One region of the Paenibacillus sp. CAA11 genome, then DNA from elsewhere that is predicted to be linked to it. Evidence: a T-box and tRNA genes for the amino acid it is inferred to sense, from the RefSeq annotation. Region 1 holds a T-box; the other holds one or more tRNA genes.

Evidence for each region. The T-box of region 1 lies ahead of thrS (threonine--tRNA ligase). A T-box ahead of a tRNA ligase gene usually reads a tRNA of that ligase, here a tRNA-Thr.
Region 2: it encodes a tRNA-Thr, which carries the amino acid that the T-box ahead of thrS (threonine--tRNA ligase) is inferred to sense. The anticodon was not compared.

The regions. Positions count from the first base shown of each region.
Region 1 is NZ_CP028922.1:1,469,397-1,479,094, reverse strand. Features, by position in the region: gene DCC85_RS06895 (S1C family serine protease) at 1-312, opposite strand, end outside; gene DCC85_RS06890 (response regulator) at 457-1,116, opposite strand; gene DCC85_RS06885 (sensor histidine kinase) at 1,113-2,138, opposite strand; gene liaF (cell wall-active antibiotics response protein LiaF) at 2,156-3,088, opposite strand; gene DCC85_RS06875 (hypothetical protein) at 3,288-3,587, opposite strand; gene DCC85_RS06870 (3D domain-containing protein) at 3,680-4,384, opposite strand; gene thrS (threonine--tRNA ligase) at 4,473-6,410, opposite strand; T-box leader at 6,468-6,705, opposite strand; gene DCC85_RS06860 (putative sporulation protein YtxC) at 6,751-7,635, opposite strand; gene mqnC (cyclic dehypoxanthinyl futalosine synthase) at 7,822-8,961, opposite strand; gene DCC85_RS06850 (trans-sulfuration enzyme family protein) at 9,120-9,698, opposite strand, start outside.
Region 2 is NZ_CP028922.1:580,366-590,063, forward strand. Features, by position in the region: gene ssuE (NADPH-dependent FMN reductase) at 1-254, shown strand, start outside; gene DCC85_RS02560 (P-loop nucleotide/nucleoside kinase family protein) at 317-922, shown strand; gene DCC85_RS02565 (S9 family peptidase) at 1,107-2,894, shown strand; gene DCC85_RS02570 (NAD(P)-dependent oxidoreductase) at 2,891-3,361, shown strand; gene nrdG (anaerobic ribonucleoside-triphosphate reductase activating protein) at 4,313-4,837, opposite strand; gene DCC85_RS02585 (anaerobic ribonucleoside triphosphate reductase) at 4,834-6,807, opposite strand; gene DCC85_RS02590 (MTH1187 family thiamine-binding protein) at 7,257-7,556, shown strand; tRNA gene DCC85_RS02595 (tRNA-Thr) at 7,660-7,731, shown strand; gene DCC85_RS02600 (hypothetical protein) at 7,817-8,101, opposite strand; gene DCC85_RS02605 (hypothetical protein) at 8,376-8,612, opposite strand; gene DCC85_RS02610 (LSm family protein) at 9,186-9,419, opposite strand; gene DCC85_RS02615 (carbohydrate ABC transporter permease) at 9,655-9,698, shown strand, end outside.

The DNA of each region.
Region 1 (9,698 bases):
CTGGCCCCCGTTTCCGCCTTGATCTGCTTGACCAAATCCCTCTTTGTTCGAAGGGCGAACCGGGTAGCTGGTCGGCATCGGACGTACCGGTTCAGGAGGAGTAATCTCTACATTTTCAGATGGAAAAGGCGTACTATGATTGTCTCTCTCTTCATTCATGTCGTTAGTATTCCGCTCCTTCGGATCCCGATCGAACGATTGGAAAGATCCGTACGAATAATAATATGAAGAACCTTGATTCTCCGATTTATTGAGTTCTCTATTCTCATCCTCACCAAAGGGCTCACTTGTCTTTTTGTTTTGATCATCCATTGTCATGGCCTCCTTATCCCTGTTTATAAGGGTTGTTTAACTTGTTGTCTATATTTTCTACTATAAACCTTAAACATACCTTAAAAACAATTAAAAAGGAGATAAGAAAGTCCATCCCTTGCTATTATCAGCATATATATAGGTTCAGCGTGTAACCCAGCCTTGCCGATGAGCGTAAATGGCAAGCTGTGTCCGATCCTCCAGCTCGCATTTCATCAGGAGGTTGCTGACATGAGTCTTGACGGTTTTGATGCTAATATGCAGCTCTTCTCCAATATCTTTATTGTTTTTTCCTTCAGCAATTAGCAGCAGTACCTCCCTCTCGCGTTCGGTAAGCCCTGAATCTTCGCCTTGCACTGTACGCTGACGAATTCCCCGCGTAAGAGCCTGCGCAACGTCTCCGGTCATAACCGGCATACCGCGATAGGCCCCTTGGAGAGCATAAATAAGCTCTTCTGCCGATACAGTCTTCAGCACATAGCTCACAGCCCCGGCCTCGATAGCCTCCACAACGAGATCATCTTCAAGAAAGCTGGTCAGAATCACAATTTTTAGCTCAGGATAGAGGGCAAGAATCTCCCTGGTGGCTTCAGCCCCGTTCATCACCGGCATCATCAAATCCATAAGCAGAATATCCGGATGCTCATCCCGAGACTGTTCCTTTAGCATCTTCAGTGCCAGCGAGCCATCTCCCGCCTCAGCGATAACCTCAAAGCTCGGGTCCAGCATCAAATATGTTTTCAGCCCCATTCGAACCATATCATGATCGTCCACAATCATTACTTTGATTCTCGTGTCATTCATTGGTCTTCCCCCTTCATGCCATCCTCAAACTTAGGTATATGTATGCGGATGGTCGTTCCCGCTCCAGGGTTACTGATAATTTCAGCTTGCCCTCCCAGCTTCTCGGCCCGTTCTCGCATTGTCGTGAGTCCATAGGACCCCTGCTTGGGCAAGGAAGAACTGAAGCCCTGCCCGTCATCGCTCACGCTTAACACCACCTGCCTTGGACCCTCCCGCAAAGAAAGGCTGACAAGGCGCGCCCCGGAATGCTTCACAATATTCGCCATCGCCTCCTGAATAATCAGGAACAGCTGGTGTTCAATGGCTTCGGATAGCTTGCCTTCAAGATCAAGATCCTTCATTCCCTTTAGTCCGTTCTGTCGGCAATAATCCGGGAACCATTGATCAAGCGCTTCAGCTAGCGATTTGCCCACCAGCTCCATCGGACGCAGCTGGGCAATTAGTGCCCTCATCTGCTTCTGGGCGGTATTAGACATTTGAATGAGCTGCTGCATGACCTGCTTGCCCTGCTCCTCATTAAGCTCCAGCATCTTCGGCAGCGAAGATGCTGCCATATGAACAGCAAAAAGCTGCTGGCTGACTGTGTCATGCAGATCACGAGCCAGCCGCCGCCGTTCCTCAAGCACCGCCTTCTCGGCAGCCTGTTCTTTCTCGATGACCTCTTTTTCACCCAACTGCTGAAGCAGTCTCATCTTTTTCTCCACCGCTTCAATCATCGTATTAAATTCCCCATATACTCCTGCAAAGGTCTGGTCTGGCGTATTGGGCATTCGAACGCCCAGGTTCCCCTTAGCTACCTGCAGCATATTGAGATGAAGCAAATCAATTCTTCGCTGAATACGCTGTCCGGCAATATAGCCAATAACTAAAGTAAAGATCAGAACGCCGACCACATAATAAATCCACATCCTGGCGTCCTTGACTACGATGTACCCAGCTTCACAGCCTGCATAAAAAGCGCCTGCCGTAACAATTCCCGTAAGAAGGAAATAGCTGAGAAGCTCCCACTTGGTATTCTTCATCACCTTCAGCATCATAATTAACCTACCGAGTTGACGCGAACGTCGCCAACAAACACGCTAACATTCAGCTTGACTCTCTTGCTTGCTTCAGAGTAATACGGAGTCTGAGATACACAGCTGCTCATAAAGCCGCCCTGCTTCTCCTTTAAGACTTTCATATCTCCGATAAGGGAGCTGGACGTTACCGTTATCCCCAAATCCATGTCCTCAGGAATGAACACCTTCACATCACCTATAAAAGCAGAGACGTTGATTTTGGTCTCCCCATAGGGAATCTGCGCTTTGGTCAGGTCAATAATGGTATCGCCGATAAAATGGGAAATGTTCATAGGCTTAAGCTGAAAATAGTCCTTACCGATCCTAACATCACCTATAAAGCCGGATCTGTTGATCTTTTCGTTATCATGGACATAGGTTGTATCAAATTTGGGACGGCTGTATTCTGATTTATGCTTAGGTTCGTGCTCTTGCTTTTGCTTCTCTTCCGGGAAAGTCTGCTCGAACACTTCATCTAAATTAGACTTGATCTCCGGATGTTGATAAGGAGGAATCTCCGCTTCTTCCAGCGGCCCTGGCGGATCATAATGCTTGTCAGGTCGTCCATTCCGCTGCCTTGGCTTTAATAGCACATACAGACCGCCAACAATTAAGAGAATCGGGGCCGCAAACCGAATCATCTCACCCATCGACAGATCAATCAGATTGAGATTTCTTGCTTGAAAATACCCACCGATTGCCAAAATAATGAACCCGCTGAGTAAGCCCCCTCCATTCTTGCTGCTGATGCTCAACTGTGAAATTCCGACAAAAATGATGAACATAGGCCAGAATGTTGAGATTAGATAACTTAAGCTCGTATTGATAATCCCCATCATATTGAGCAGGAGGATTCCGCCGATACCAAGAAGCAGCAGCCCCCCAAAAATTCGTCCCCCAAAGCCTCTTTTCATTTTTTCGCCTCCACATCGCTTTCTGTGTTCTTGATTATCAGTTTACCCGATAGCCAATCTTTCGCATAGCGGCGCGGGATTGAAATTCATCTCCGCCTCAAGACCGAGTTGTGTGGAAAAATAATACAAAAAAACAGGATGCCCTCGAATGAAGGACATCCTGTTCCCTTGAAGCTAGCGCGAAATCTACAGATTATGATTAGCGCTTGTTGTTTTGTGACGATTGGATTTTCTTCTGTACGGGATTACCGCTCAATTCGGAAAATTCCTCGTCGTACTTCTCGTTAGGTGTTTTGAAGCCAGTATGCGTGCTGCCCGCTTGATGAGAAGCTTGCGCTTTTTGAGTCACCGGGTTTGCGCTCAAGTCAGCAAATTCCTCATCGTACTTCTCATTAGGTGTTTTATAATTTCTTGGGGCCGCATTTGCACCTGCTCCTGTTGCACCTGCTCCTGTTGCACCTACGCCTGCACCTGGACCTTGAAAGTTATTACCTTTCATCACTTGCACCTCCCGGATTATTCTAGGGAGTCCATCGCTGGGCCTCCATCAATTATTATGCGAAGACCTGCGGACTCCTATGCGAACCGGGACTAGATGCTCCTCTCCCAATTTCTGTCCGGAAGCTCTTTATTAACTTCAACCGCTCTTCCAAGCTCTTTCAGCATAGCTTCCGTCAGTTTCCCGCTGCCGCGCTTGACGATACGGACCTCGACTTCCTTCTTACCCCATTCCTTAAAAACCTGTTTGGTTGTCGAGAAATATAGATCGATTTTATGTCCTTTGATCGCTGAACCTTTATCTGCTACAACACCGTACCCGTACCCGGGAATATAGAGTATCGTCCCGAGCGGAAAAACCTTCAGATCCGCAGCGATTGTGGAGACAGCATCCTTATCTCGTTTAACCTTAACCCCAGAATAGGTAATGCCATACTGTGGGTGATTTGGCCGCTTTCCAGTAGACTCGTACCCTGCTGTATATCCTGTAGCTAGCACTTTTACCGTATCGGCTTTTGCGGCGGCTTTATGAAGCTTTGGCCAAGCTTGACGGGCCCCCAAAACCAGAATGGGCTTGGCGAAGGTCTTCCTGTTCGTCATTAGCCGATCTTGATGGTTTGCGGGCTGGATGGATCCAGGAAGCCGAAATGAAAACACTCCTGCCGACCCTAAGCTCTGTGATTTATCATCCTGTTCAATTGGACTCGCATGGATTAGGCTTGCTTCGGCAATGGCACTAAGTAACAAAGCAAGCGTAATGGTGAACCATAATTTTCGATTTAACATAAATTGGCGCATGTATAAACCTCCCCCTTACTTCGCAGGGTGTCCACATGCGCCATAATTTATACGTTACTGTTATTTACCGAAAATCAATGAAGCGGCTTTAAATCACGTGAGTCCGGATTTCTTCTTGAAGAAGGGCAATGGTCTCACCAAGCGCTTTAGCCCCCAAGTCGCCTTCGCCGCGCTTACGAATAGATACCGTTCCTTCGGTCTGTTCGTTCTCACCGACAATGAACATGTACGGAATCTTCTCCAGCTGAGCTTCACGAATCTTATAACCAAGCTTCTCATTGCGCAGGTCTGCTTCAACGCGAATACCGCTAGCCTGCAGCTCTTCCGTCACCTTGCGGGCATAGTCCTCGAAGTTGCCTGATACCGGAATAACCTTGGCCTGTACAGGAGCCAACCATAGCGGAAGCGCTCCGGCAAAGTTCTCAAGCAGGAATGCAGTCATGCGCTCCATCGTACTGATAATACCCCGGTGAATAACAACAGGGCGGTGCTTCTGTCCGTCATCTCCCACATATTCCAGTTCAAAGCGTTCTGGCAGCAGGAAGTCAAGCTGGCAGGTCGAAAGTGTCTCTTCCTTGCCAAGAGCTGTGCGAATCTGCACATCAAGCTTCGGACCATAGAAAGCTGCTTCACCTTCTGCCTCAAAGAACGGAATGTCCAGGGACTCCACTACTTCACGCAGCATGCTCTGCGACATTTCCCACATTTGATCATCCGGGAAATATTTCTCCGTATCGTGCGGATCACGATAAGACAGGCGGAATCGGTAATCCTTGATGCCAAAGTCATCGTATACCTGCTGGATCAAGCGAATAACGCGTGCGAATTCCTCCTTAATCTGATCCGGACGGCAGAAAATATGCGCGTCGTTCAAGGTCATTGCACGCACGCGGTGCAGACCTGTCAATGCACCGGACATCTCATAACGGTGCATCAGGCCGAGCTCACCGATCCGAATCGGCAAATCGCGATAACTGCGAAGATCGCTCTTATAAACCATCATATGGTGCGGACAGTTCATTGGGCGAAGCACAAGTTCTTCGTTATCAAGCTCCATGACAGGGAACATGTCCTCCTGGTAATGCTCCCAGTGGCCGGAAGTTTTGTACAGCTCAACATTCCCCATTACCGGAGTGTACACATGCTGGTAACCAAGCCGCTCTTCCAAATCTACAATATAACGCTCAAGGGTACGGCGCAGCTTAGCCCCGTTTGGCAGCCAGATTGGCAGGCCTTGTCCCACAAGATTAGAGAAAGTGAAGATCTTCAAGTCCTTCCCAAGCTTCCGGTGGTCACGCTTCTTGGCTTCTTCCAGCAGGTGAAGATGCTCATCCAGCTGGGCCTTCTTCACAAAGGTTGTACCATAGACACGCTGCAGCATTTTGTTCTTGCTGTTCCCCCGCCAGTACGCTCCGGCGACGCTCAGCAGCTTGAACACTTTGATCTTGCCAGTCGATGGAACGTGCGGACCACGGCACAGGTCGAAGAATTCGCCCTGATCATAGATGGAAATCACGCTGTCCTCGGGCAGATCGCGAATCAGCTCCAGCTTATACGGATCGCCAAGCTCGGTAAAGATTGCGATCGCTTCCTCACGGCTCACTTCGCGGCGTGTAATCGGCAGATTCTCGCCAACGATCCGCTCCATTTCCTTCTCGATCTTCTGCAGATCCTCTGGATTAAGCGGGTGTTCCAAATCCATATCATAGTAGAAACCGTCTTCAATCACGGGTCCGATGCCCAGCTTAACCTCTTTATTTCCATAAAGGCGTTTCACCGCTTGAGCCAACAAATGGGCTGTACTGTGGCGCATCATTTCAAGTCCCTCTGGGGAATCCAGTGTCAGGATTTCCACCTGAGCCCCGTTCTCCAGCTTTGTATTCAGGTCTACAGTAATGCCGTTAAGCTTACCGCCTACCGCATTTTTACGAAGCCCGCTGCTGATGGAAGCCGCCACATCCTCAAACGTACTGCCTTCCGCATACTCCCGGACAGAACCGTCCGGCAAACTAATGGATATTGCCATTTCAAATTTCCTCCTATCATATAAATCACTACAGCAAAACAAAAAACACCCGTCCCGCAAAGGGACGAGTGTTATACCCGTGGTTCCACCCTAATTCGGCCTTCCATCCATCTAGGGGATAGGCCCTTCATTAAGCATCAAGTAACGGGGATGCACCGGCGATTCTTACTGGCATGTTCGGAATCGCAGCTCCAAAGGGGTAAACCAAGTCGGACGCCGGAGGAAATTACAGCCTGGTTCCCTCTCTCTGTACGGTTCCTAAATCCATGGTTCTTATCTTTGTCATCGCTGTTCATTAAGGAATTATGTCAGTAATTATAAGCTCTGCTAAGCGCATGAGTCAAGCATTTTGAGGGGGCAACACCTTGCCCAGCTCTGCCCGCTCCCCGAAAATCTGCCGGATGGTCGAAATGATAAGAAGCTCTGGCTCAAGCGTATGAATTACTACTCGCTTCGGAGAGAGGGAGATAAGCGTGCTGACAACAACGTCCTCCATCTCCAGCTCCTGATCCGCCATATGAGCCGACACCCCTTGACCCGGAAGAGGCTCTACCGGCTTTAGGCCTTCATCCAGAAGAGCAAATTCGGTTCCTCCCTTATGAAGCAAGTGAATAACAGGGACTCGAGGCTCCTGGAACTGAACAAAATATTTCAGCATTCCAATGAACTCTTCATACTGCTTGCTAAGCAAATATTCGTCCACCGCATAATCCAAGGTTTCCTTCAACGTATCCAGATAATCCCTCATTCGAAAAGCAATGGTTCCATCAACATCCACATAAGAGGTGCTTTGCAAATATTCATAAAATCCCTTGGAGATTTCAGCCACATGTTTTTCACGTGCTCTATGCCCATGAATAAGATCTGCTTCCTCTCCATTGAGCATTTTTCGAGTAAGCTCCTCAACAACAGGACGCTCAGTTTGAGGAATCTCAGGATAATACTTATGAAGCAGTCTTTGAACAATCATGGATTCCTTATGCTCAGCCACATGCTCACCAACGGCATCAGCTGCACGGGCCTTTAAAGCCAGTAAGGCTCGTCCAGACAAGGAGACAGATTCATCCCCCTCACAAATAACCGTCACCCGCTCGGCCTCAACCTTAAATGTGATTTGGAAAACGGATCTCGTTTGATTTAAATTACCTAATGCACGAAACCTGAGACAAAAACGCTCTGCGGCTTGTTCCGACTCCACCGACGACGTAATGACGAACAATTCCATGGCACCAAGCTCCCTTCCGCAGTTCCTTCTCAAAGTATATGGTGCATGCAAGCCGGATATACGAAGACCCTGACGGAAAGAGCTGGTTCCTTCTAGAATGAATAATTTAAAAAAACACAAACAAAAAAGCCGCATACCTGATAATCAGCAGGTACGCAGCAATAAGAGATCAGAAATGAGTTCAGGTTAATTCTGCATGATGAAATCATGGTCAACCTTAACATCGGCATCATCAAATACACGCAAAATTTCATATTTCGTATTACGCTGTGCAGGAGTTTTGCCTGCTTCACGGATCAGTGTAAGGATGGATTCAATGTTAACCTTATGCGTTGCTCCAGCAGAGGACACGACGTTCTCCTCAATCATTGTGCTTCCGAAATCATCGCAGCCATACTGTAAGGAGAGCTTGCCAACCTCTGGCCCCATAGTTACCCAAGAGGATTGGAGGTGCTTGATGTTGTCCAGCACAATACGGCTGATCGCCACAGTCTTCAAATATGCCTCAGGAGTTTGCCGCTCCTGCTTCAAATTCGTATTATCCGGCTGGAACGTCCACGGAATGAACGCCAGGAAGCCCTCGGAATCGTATCCGTTCTGAATGCATTCATCTTGTGCATCGCGAACACGCTGTAAGTGAAGTGCACGCTCCTCCATGGATTCTCCTAGCCCGATAACCATGGTAGCCGTCGTATTCATACCGATCCGGTGCGCTGTCTTCATAACATCCATCCAATCAGTCCAGGAGCCTTTGAGGCGGCTGATCTTCCGGCGCGTACGGTCATCCAGAATCTCCGCTCCGCCGCCTGGCAGAGAGTCAAGACCTGCCTCGTGAATTTGCCGAACTACCTCTTCCAGCGAAAGTCCATCCGACACTACCTTCATCTTCTGAATCTCGGCTGGTGAGAACGAGTGCATCGTAATGTCCGGAAATCTCTTCTTAATGTTGCGCAGTAAATCTGTATAGTAGCTGAATGGCAGGTTAGGGTTCGTACCGCCCTGCATTAAGATTTCCGTACCGCCCACATCAATGGTCTCCTGAATTTTCTGGAAGATCACCTCATCTGGAAGCACATATCCTTCATCAGACCCTGGTCTGCGATAGAATGCACAGAAGCGGCAATACACGTCACAAACATTGGTGTAGTTGATATTACGTCCGATCACAAAGGTTGTGATCGGATCCGGATTCTTTCTTTGCATCAAGATATTTGCCGTATGGCCCATCTTCTCTATTTCATCGGATTCGAACAAGGCGATCGTATCTTCCAAGTTCAAGCGTTCTCCTCTGAGCGCTTTATCTAATATAGAATCAATAGCTACCACGAGAGCAGCCTCCTTCCTTCCCCTAACAAAAGCTCGGGCATACACATAAAATTTGTACATTCATATTTCAATCCTAACATACTCCATAACAGAAAAGAAGCACCCGAACAGGCAGGTGCGTGAAAAATAATACAATATTTTTTTAATAAAATTGTACTTTACTCCTGGTCCAACGCTTGATCCAAATCGGCCATCAAATCCTCCACATCCTCCAAACCTACCGAGAAACGCAGCAGTCCGTCCGTGATGCCCCTCTCCGCTCTCACCTCTGCAGGCATGGCTGCATGGGACATCATAGCCGGGTAGGACAGGATGCTCTCCACGGCGCCAAGACTGACGGCAACAAGTGGAAGCTTAACCTGGTTAAGAACTTTCTTAGCGCGTTCTCCAGACCCGACATCGAAGGAAACTACCGCACCATACCCTGTGGCTTGCTTCGCATGAATTTCCCTGTCCGGATGGCTGGAAAGCCCGGGGTAATAAACAGCCTGAATATCAGATCGACCTTCCAACCACTCGGCTATGCGGCGGGAGCTGATTTCACTATGCGTCATTCTTGCTCCAAGGGTCTTCATCCCTCGCATCAGCAGCCAGCAATCCTGCACGCCCAGTACGCTGCCAAGCCCATTCTGTAAATACTTTAACTCGGAGCCCAGCTCCTTCGTTGCAGTTACTGCCAGCCCGGCCAGGACATCGCTGTGACCGCCTAAAAATTTGGTCGCGCTGTGAAGTACAAT
Region 2 (9,698 bases), 890 kb from region 1:
CTCTGTTCATTGGGGGAAGCCTTGCGCATCTATTGACGATTGATTATGCTCTGAAGCCGGTTCTGTCTGCCCTTGGAGCCAGACACATTCTCGCTGGCGTGTATACGGTGGATGCTCAAGTAGCCCGTACAGAGCAGGGAGGCTTTGAGATTGCGGAGGAGCTGAAGACAAGGCTGGCAGAGAACGCCGCTGACCTGGTGCGCGAAGCCCAGCTGCGTCTGAAATTCTCTGAACCGCCGAAGGGGCTGTCCTAAAGACCTGCGTTAGGTGTAAAATAGACAGCATGGAATCACCCATATGGATGGAGGAATTTATTGTGCAAAAGCTGGTATTCTTTGTCGGCGTTGCCGGCACAGGCAAGACGACGGTTGCCCGGAAGCTGGCGGACCGGATTCAGGCGGCTTTCCTGGACCGTGATACCGTAGGCGGACGTTTTGTGGAGAGCATTCTGGAGATGAACGGTCTGGACAAGAATGATCGCGATTCCGAGTTTTATAAGAAGAACCTGCGTGACCTGGAATATGATACGACCCGGGATATCTGTATTGAGAACCTGGCTGCGGGCCAGAACGTCTTCATGATCTCGCCGTTTACGGCCGAGCTTAAGAACAAGGCTTGGTTGGATGAGACACTGGCAGCGGCTGGCCGCGATCAGAAGCAGGTGGACGTGAAGGTTATTGTGGTGGCCTTGCAGGACATGGACGTTCAGAAGGAACGGATTATCGAGCGTCAGACCGAACGGGATACCTGGAAGCTGAACCATTGGGACGACTTCAAGCAGCGGGTTGATTTTGTGCCGGAAGTGAATTGGAATATTCCTTCCTCCTCCGTGCGTGTATTTGATAACAGCGGCGAGCTGACGGATGAGAAGGTTGAGGGGCTGTATCAGTTCCTTATGGAAGAAGTGCAAGAAGCGCGTTAGAAGCGCATAGGAATAAGGCAGCGGGAGAGGGCGGCAGCATGCGAGAAACCTTCTCCCGCTTTCTGTATACAGGCTGACTGGGTCAGCCGTTACACTACACAAGATTATATTCTGCCTGAGACTTGGCAACACGCGGCCCAGCCGCTTTTTATATTGTTCATATCATGATCCAAGGAGGCCTTTTATGCTGAAATTTCCAAAACCGGATGTGGAGCAATTTTTCCAAACTTATGTTATTCGCGGATTTGCAGTGACCCCTGATGAGCAGCGCCTCATCTTCAACAGCAACCTGAATGGTGAGCCCAACCTGTGGGCGATGGATTTGCCGAATACGTATCCTTACCCGCTGACTTATATCGACCAGAGCTCAAGCTTTATCAAGCCAGACCCGAAGGGCCGCTTCATTCTAGCCGGGTTTGATAACAATGGGGATGAGAACTACCATTTGTATGCCCTGCCGGTTCAAGGCGGAGTTCCTCTGAAGGTTGTGCCGGGCGAGGCGGAGGATAAATTCGATTTTTGCCACCTGTCTAAAGATGGGGAGCGCCTTTATTATATGACTTCGATCGACAATCCGAACTTCCTGAATGCGCATTGCCGGAACCTGGTCACAGGGGAAGACAAGCTGCTGCTTAAGGGTGAAGAGACAACGACATTTCTATCCGCAGTAAGCCCGGAAGAGGACCGTTTCGTGTATGCCAAGATGTATGCCAATACTCATCAGCTGGCCTACTTGCATACTGGGGATGAGGTTATTGCCTTGTCGCCGGATGCGGAGCAGGTACAGCTGAGTCATGAGTTTATTTTTACAGATAACGACACCGTGGTGTACATCACCAATTACGACAGTGAATACGCCTATGTGATGCAGTATTCGCTGGCCGCGCGTGAATTCAAAGCTCTATGTCAGGTGCCGGGTGAGGATGTTGGGCTGATAAAGTATCACAAAGAATCCGGAACTCTCTATATTTGGACAGATAAAGGAATTGAGAATAAAATGTATGCCTTCCGTCCTGACGGAGAAGGGCTTCAGGAGATGGAGCTGCCTACGGATATTGTAGGGCAGGCTGTCGTTGCCGAGTCCGGCAACATTTATATTCTGGCCAGAGGGGCGGTAGATCCGTTTAATATTTACCGTTTTACAGACGGAGCATGGGAAGCGCTGACCAAGAATCAAGTCATCGGTCTGTCTCCCGAGCAGCTCGTATACCCGGATGTGGTACGTTATCCTTCCTTCGATGGACTGGAGATTGAAGCCTTGCTCTTTAAGGCAAAAGAGGAGAATGCGAACGGTTATACGATCTTTTGGCCGCATGGCGGGCCGCAGGCTGCAGAGGGCAAGTTCTTCCGCTCCATGTTCCAGTTCATGCTGGCCCATGGATATAACATCTTCGCTCCAAACTTCCGGGGTAGCACCGGCTACGGAGCTGAGTTCGTGAAGATGATTGAAGGGGACTGGGGCGAGGGGCCGCGTCTGGACTGCGTTGCCGGGATGGATTGGCTGTTCGATCAGGGCATCTCCAGCCGTGATAAGCTGTTCATCGTGGGCGGAAGCTATGGCGGCTATATGACGCTGCTGCTGGCTGGCCGTCACCCTGAATATTTCCGGGCAGCGGTGGATATTTTCGGCCCAAGCAATCTGTTCACCTTCATCGAGTCCGTGCCAGAGGACTGGAAGCCGATTATGGATCAGTGGCTGGGCAATCCGGAGCGTGACCGCGAGCGCTTGACCAAGGACTCGCCGATTACGTATTTGGATCAGATGGTGAAGCCGATGCTGGTGATTCAAGGAGCGAACGACCCACGGGTCGTCAAGGCAGAGTCCGATCAGATCGTAGCCGCTTTGCAGGAGCGGAGCGTAGAGGTGGAGTACATCGTTCTGGATGATGAGGGGCACGGCTTCTCCAAGCGGAAGAACGAAATCCATGTATACCGGAGCATGCTGGAGTTCCTGAACAAGCATCAGGCATGAGGGCAGGCTTCAGAAAGATTGCGCTCATCGGCGGGAGCGGCAAGGTAGGGCGCTATATTCCGGAATATGCGGCGGCCCAAGGGCTTCAGGTGCGTATGCTGATCAGAAATCCGGCCAAAGTCAGCTATGCGGATTCGCGTATTGAACTGATTCAGGGGGATGCGCAGAATCGGGAGTCGCTGCTGGAGACACTTCAAGGCTGTGATGTGGTGGTTAACACCTTGGGGCAGCCGGAAAGGGAGCCGAATCCGATTTACAGCAAAGTGACTGCAGAGCTTGTCTCGGTTATGCAAGAGCTGGACATACAGAGGTATATGGGTGTAACGGGAGGCTCTCTAACGCTAGAGGGAGACCGCAAAAGCTTGCTAGACCGCATAGGGGCAAGGATGTTCCGTCTCTTGTATCCCGTTATGATGGAGGATAAGGCACGGGAGGTAAGGGTTCTGCAAGCGAGTTCGCTCGATTAGACCTTATTCAGACTACCTTTCGTTCAGGAGAAGCCGCCCCTAGGGCGGGTGCGCGTAAGCTTGCATGATCTCCCAGGCAGAACGATCACCAACTATGATATTGCGGAGTATATTCTCAGACATTTAGATCAGGAGCGGTTTCGGAGAAAGCTACCTTTTATCTCTAATTAAACATGGAAATCGGCAGAGCGTGAGTGAGGCTCTGCTGTTTTTTTTATCAGTAAATAAAAAATGACAATATTAAGTTCAAAGATAGGAGCAGCACTGAAATGATGGATATCCTGAGCTGGTTTACTTCTCGGGTCAACTTTCATTCTACGCTTGCCCGGAAGGTTAGAAATGTAACAATCATAAGTATCCAAGCGCGTCCAAGCAGCAGGGGCCCAGCATGATATAGGGTTCCAATGTAAATCACGGCTAAGGTCATAACGACAAATATAATGCTCACCCACAAATAGAGGGGGGAGTTCTTCATGGCTAGGATCTTCTTCTCCCGATGTTCCTTGCTGACTATTAGGATGCTTAAAAACTTATGTAAGAATAAGAGACCACCCCCTATAAAAACTAAATGCACGGTATGTTCATCCCCCTTCAGGCGGTATGTCTATCCTCTCCCATTGGTAATTGCGATATATTCCTTTTGTTTGAACAAAACTCCTTTTATGTAGTGAATGATTATCGTAATAAATGATTTATCTCGTAAATATATAGAATGAACTAAAGAAATGAACGGTATAGGACCGTATTAGGCCGTGATAACAGAAAATTCAATGTAAAACTTTAGTTCATTCTATATAGAATAATAAAAGCCTTAAAATCAACATGTCATTGGCTAATAACAATATGTGCTGTATATGAAAGGAGTTCATCGCAAAAAACCTCCATTCCTTAGGTCTTAGCCGAAGGAATAGAGGCTTGAAATTCAGGTGTAAGCTTCATGAGCGGGAAGCATCAAGAATGGAACGAGTATTTCTCGGTCCATAGCACGGGCTTGCCTGCTGCTAGGCTGGTATCAATATCAATAATCCGCTGATTGCTGCTGCCGCAGTAGCGCAGGGAAGGGTCGCGCAGTGCTTCCTCGAAGCGGCCGTCTACTAGAACATTGCAGCGGCGCATCAGTTCAAACTCTGGTGATGCTGTATCCCGGATCAGCTCCTCATAAGTGTAGCCGGTGTAGATCCATATGGAGACAGGCCCGGCCTTGTCCAGCAGGCGATCGACAAAGGCGCTTACTTCCGGTGCAGAGAAGAAGGGATCTCCGCCGAGGATGCTCAGTCCGCTAAGCAGCGGATTCGCGGCAATGTCGGCAATGATCTCATCCTGCCTTTGCAGTGTGAACGGTTCGCCATAATTGAAGTTCCAGGTCGCCGGGCTGAAGCAGCCCTTGCAGCGGTGCCTGCAGCCACTGATGAATATGGCGGCCCTCAGGCCTTCGCCTTCATTGATAGATTCCGGGTAATAGCCGCAGATATTCATTGAGTATGCTTCACCCGGTCGCGCACCTCGGCTTGCTTGGCACTGTTGAAGCGGGTCTGGAAATCCCCGGTCAAATAACCGGTTACCCGGCGCAAGCGGCGAATGTGCACGTCTTTCTCATGGGCGCCGCAGGAAGGGCAGGTCGCCCCGATAATGCCTTCATGGCCGCAGGCCGAGCAGCGGTCAATCGGGTGATTGATGCTGAAGTAGCTGACCTGTTGTGAGAGGGCATACTGCACTATGTTTAAAAATGCCGCAGGATTGCTGCGGGCATTGCCGTTCAGCTCGATATAAGAGATGGCCCCTGCATTGCACAGGTCATGGAAGCGGGCTTCGAGCTGGATTTTGCGGGCTGCTGTGATCGGGTAATACACGGGAATATGGAACGAGTTCGTATAGTACTCCCGGTCCGTCACTCCCTCAATCGATCCATAGGTTACCCGGTCACGCTTGGTGAACTTCCCGGACAAGCCTTCGGCCGGTGTAGCGAACAAGGTGATATTAAGATTAAGCTCCTCGCTCTTGCGGTCACAGTATTCGCGAAGATGAGCAATGACAGCAAAGGCTTTGTCATAGATGGCCGAATCTTCGCCGTGATGCTTGCCGTACATGGCCTTCATGCATTCGGCGAGCCCGATGAACCCGATGGACAAGCTTCCGTGCTTCAGCAGGTCTCCAACCTTATCTTCAGGCCCGAGCTGTTCACCGCCTTCCCAGACTCCTTCCCGCATCATGAAGTCGGATGCCTTGGCCTTCTGGGCAGCCTGAATCCGGAAGCGGTGAAGAAGTCCCTCCAGGGCAATCTCCAGATAATGACTCAGAGCGCGATAGAAGCCTTTCTCGTCCGCAGTCTTGCGGCGGCCTAAGGCGATGCCGTGCTCAAGACCCAGCTTGACCAAATTAAGCGTATTAAAGGACAAGTTTCCTTTGCCGGACAGATGATTCCGCCCGAATCGGTCGCTCAGCACGCGTGTCCGGCAGCCCATGGTAGCGAACTCGGTATCCGGGTCAGCCGGATTGTAGTACTGCAGGTTCAGCGGCGCATCCAGGTTCGCAAAGTTCGGATACAGACGGCGGGCCGAGCACTCCGCGGCCTTGAGGAACAAGTGGTAGTTCGGCTCACCTGGTGCCTGGTTGATACCCTGCTTGCATTTGAAAATCTGAATCGGGAAGATCGGCGTCTCTCCGCTGCCAAGTCCGCGCATCGTCGCGGTCAGCAGGGAGTCGATAACCAGTTGCCCTTCAGGCGAGGTGCATGTGCCGTAATTAATGCTGGTGAACGGAATTTGCCCCCCGGCCCGGCTGGACATCGTATTCAGGTTGTGGATCAGACTCTCGGCTCCCTGCAAGGTCTCGATTTCCGTCTCCTTAAGAGCATATCGGAAGGTCTTCGGATAGCGTTCCTTGAGGTCGGTACGGCTCATGGAGATGTCGCCGAGATCTGTTTGTGGATGCTCTTCGAAATAATCCAGTCCTTTACGGAAGTACTTCGCGAAGGATTTGGCTACATATGGGGCGAGGTCATGGTCCAGCTTGTTGGAGGAAACCCCGCCATATTGGGAATTTTGCTGGGACTGAAAAATGATTGCAACCAGAGCCATCGCCGTCATGATGGAATTCGGCGGGCGGACACTGCCGTTACCGGTATTGAAGCCCTCCCGGAGCAGCTTGTCGAATGGGATAAAGATGCAGTTGGTTGTCCCAATTGCATATTGATCCAGGTCGTGAACGTACACGTAGTTGTCGTCGATCGCACTTACGACAGGCTGCGGCATAATAAAATGCTTTGCGTACCATTTCGCGTATTCGCTCCCGAATTTGCTCATCTTGCCAGAGAAGCTTTCCCCGTTCAAATTGGCATTTTCCCGCAAGAGTTCCAGGTCACGGCTGTCGATAATGTCTTCACCCAACTTCATGATCTCACCCAGCATTTGCTCCTCATTGTTGTAGGCATAATTTTTCAGCGCCATCGTCACATTCCCCTTTCCATATCTAGGCCAAACGGCCGCAAAAAATCATACATCCCTGGCAGGAATGTATAGGTATATTGCTGACAGAACCACGCTGCATTCCGTCGATTTTGTTATTCAAAGCCAAGCCGCTGCAAAAACCGTGAATAGTGTCTAATTACCATTTATTCACTATATGTCGGTCGTTGATTATGACACTACTACAATATATAGTGTTTTGTAAATGAGGAAAATCGTACAATCCCCCTTCTTGAGGAAGAGGAAAACCCGGGTCGCCTTGTCCTGCTTGTCCTGCGGGAAAATGTGAATTTTTGTGGCGAAAGCTGTCCTAAGGGTCGGTTTCAGTTGTGGCTTAGAGGAGGTGCACCAACCGTTCATTTTGGAAACGAGAGAAGAGGCTGGTACAATAGAAGGAGACTCTATATTTGGCTGGAAAGGGGAAGGGTAAGATGGCTATTGCAGAGGTAACAGTGATCCCGATAGGAACGGGATCTACAAGCTTAAGCTCCTATGTGGCACACATGCAGCGGGTCTTGTCAGGGCTTGAGGGAATCAGCTACGAGCTGACCTCGATGAGCACGATCATTGAGGGGCCACTGGACCGGATCTTCGCTGCCATTACGGCACTTCATGAAGCGCCGTTTCATGAAGGAGCTCAGCGGGTATCCACTTCGGTGAAGATAGATGACCGCAGGGATAAAGCGGGCTCGTCCGAGCAGAAGCTTCGGTCTGTTCGTGAGAAGCTGTGAGCAGCCTGTTAGTATGCGCTGGAAGAGAATCATGCGGTTATTTCGGGGTTGCATAATTTTAAAATCGGAGTATAATATTTTTTGTTTGACGCCGAAATAACCTGCTGGTGTAGCTCAGGGGTAGAGCAACGCACTCGTAATGCGTAGGCCGGGGGTTCAATTCCCTTCACCAGCATCCTTACCAAGCAAATAAGACGCGAGCTTCCGGACTTTATGGAATCGCGTCTTTTTATTTGGTTTCACTTATTATAGAGAGTAATTCACTTTAAAATAAAATCACCAGAACCCTTATACTTATTTAGCTTAGGGTTCCAGGTGAAGACCCCTTCGGCAGCATTCCATCCAACCTCGGGTTTGTAGTTTTTCCAATATTGATCTACTCTGCCTTTCTTGTCAATTTGAACATCGATATCTCCCGTTAGATCCAGAACCTTAGTTAGAGTCCCATTCTTAAGTCTGTAAGCATACAGCTGCGTATTTGATAGCAAGTAGGTTCCGATGAGAGCAACATGCTTTTCCTTGCTGGTCACCGAATATATCTTCATGCTTACTTCATCAAAATAATCACTATTGAGACCTGTATCAATAAGTACTACGTATCCTTTGGAATTAATCAGATAAAAGTTGCCTGATTCCGTCAGAATAAAGGATTCTTTCTTCTTGTCATCGTTAATGTCGTCTGTCTTAACAAGCTTAACAACTTCATTAGGGTATTTGGCTGCAAGGATATCTTGTGGTGACTTAGCTTTTCATAGGACACCTCCAATAAATTGATACAATGGTACCATTAATTGGGCCCAAATGAGAAGATGGACATGTCTATGACTTGGTTTGACGCCTATTCTTTATCTTCTTTTCAATATAATTGATTAAACTAAAAATCATCATAATCAAGGCTACTGAAACTACAAAGTTAATAACCAGTTTTAATATATTCTCAAATGAAAATATAGAATTTTGGGTGTTGTACCGAAAAACGGCTAATCTCTCGTAAGTTAAATTTCCGATTAAATTCCCAATGAAAAACGCAATAATGAGTTTCCAAATATTATTCATCGTTGTGGCCTCCATTGCATAATAGCAAAAGCCTATGGATCTATTGAAGTCATATAAGCTTCGAGGAATGGGATTCGAAGGACAGAAAGGGGAGCTTGCTACCTAACATGAATATAACCAAAGAAAGCTGCAGACAATCAACGAATGCCAACTGGAAGGTTAGATCTAGGATGAGCGCGATGATCTCGATTGCGAGTGAAATCGCGCTTTTTTGGGTATGCGGACACCGCGCTAAATGGGGTGAGAAGCCTCTTCCTGCTCCTATAAATTATGTATGGCATAGGTTAAGAAGGAATACATCCCCCAGAATAATAGCGCTATAGCAGCGATGACTCCGAACACAAACCATCCGACGAATTTTTTACCGTTCACAAGATACTCTCCTTTAGGACAAAGATCAGCATTACAGCTGTTCAGATACCACAATAACACAGATTTGCTGGAAAAATAAAATTCTAAGGGCGAGCCAGGCGGTGGCCCTCTCGCTAAAACTTTAATAAAGCACGGACTCTCTAGGCCGAGAATCCGTGCTTTATTAGAATGATTGCGGCCGCAGTCTTATACGGTTAAGCGTTAGATTAATGCGATAGCCAGCAGTGTGAACAAGCTTAATGTAAGAATAGCTCCAGATCCATAACCGTAAGGATAGAAGGCGGAAGTCTGAACCTGCTGTCTTCCTTCTTGTCTAAGGTAGACGTTCTGATGGTCGACATCCACAATGGTGCCTTCATATCTCTTCCCATCGACGGTCAAGATGCGAACCTTCCTGTTCTTGCATCTCAAGCAATTATAATATGCTTCTGGCAATAGTCTCACCCTCCTTTTAATATCTAATTTATGAGAAGGATGAGAGTTGGGAACGGCGGCTGTTCAAAGTAGACTCTTCACTCGAACTATAAGGGATTGTGCTGCGTTCCTGGGAAGTGCTTCCTGCCCAGATGGTCTGAACTAGAGAGCGGGCAAGATTCAAAGGTAAGCCGGAAAGGGTATAGAAAGGGGGAAATGATCACAAAAACGATTACATATAAAAGAGGTGGAACGGATGAACAAGAAAAGAGGCTCACAGCTTATTCAACAGCTTATTTT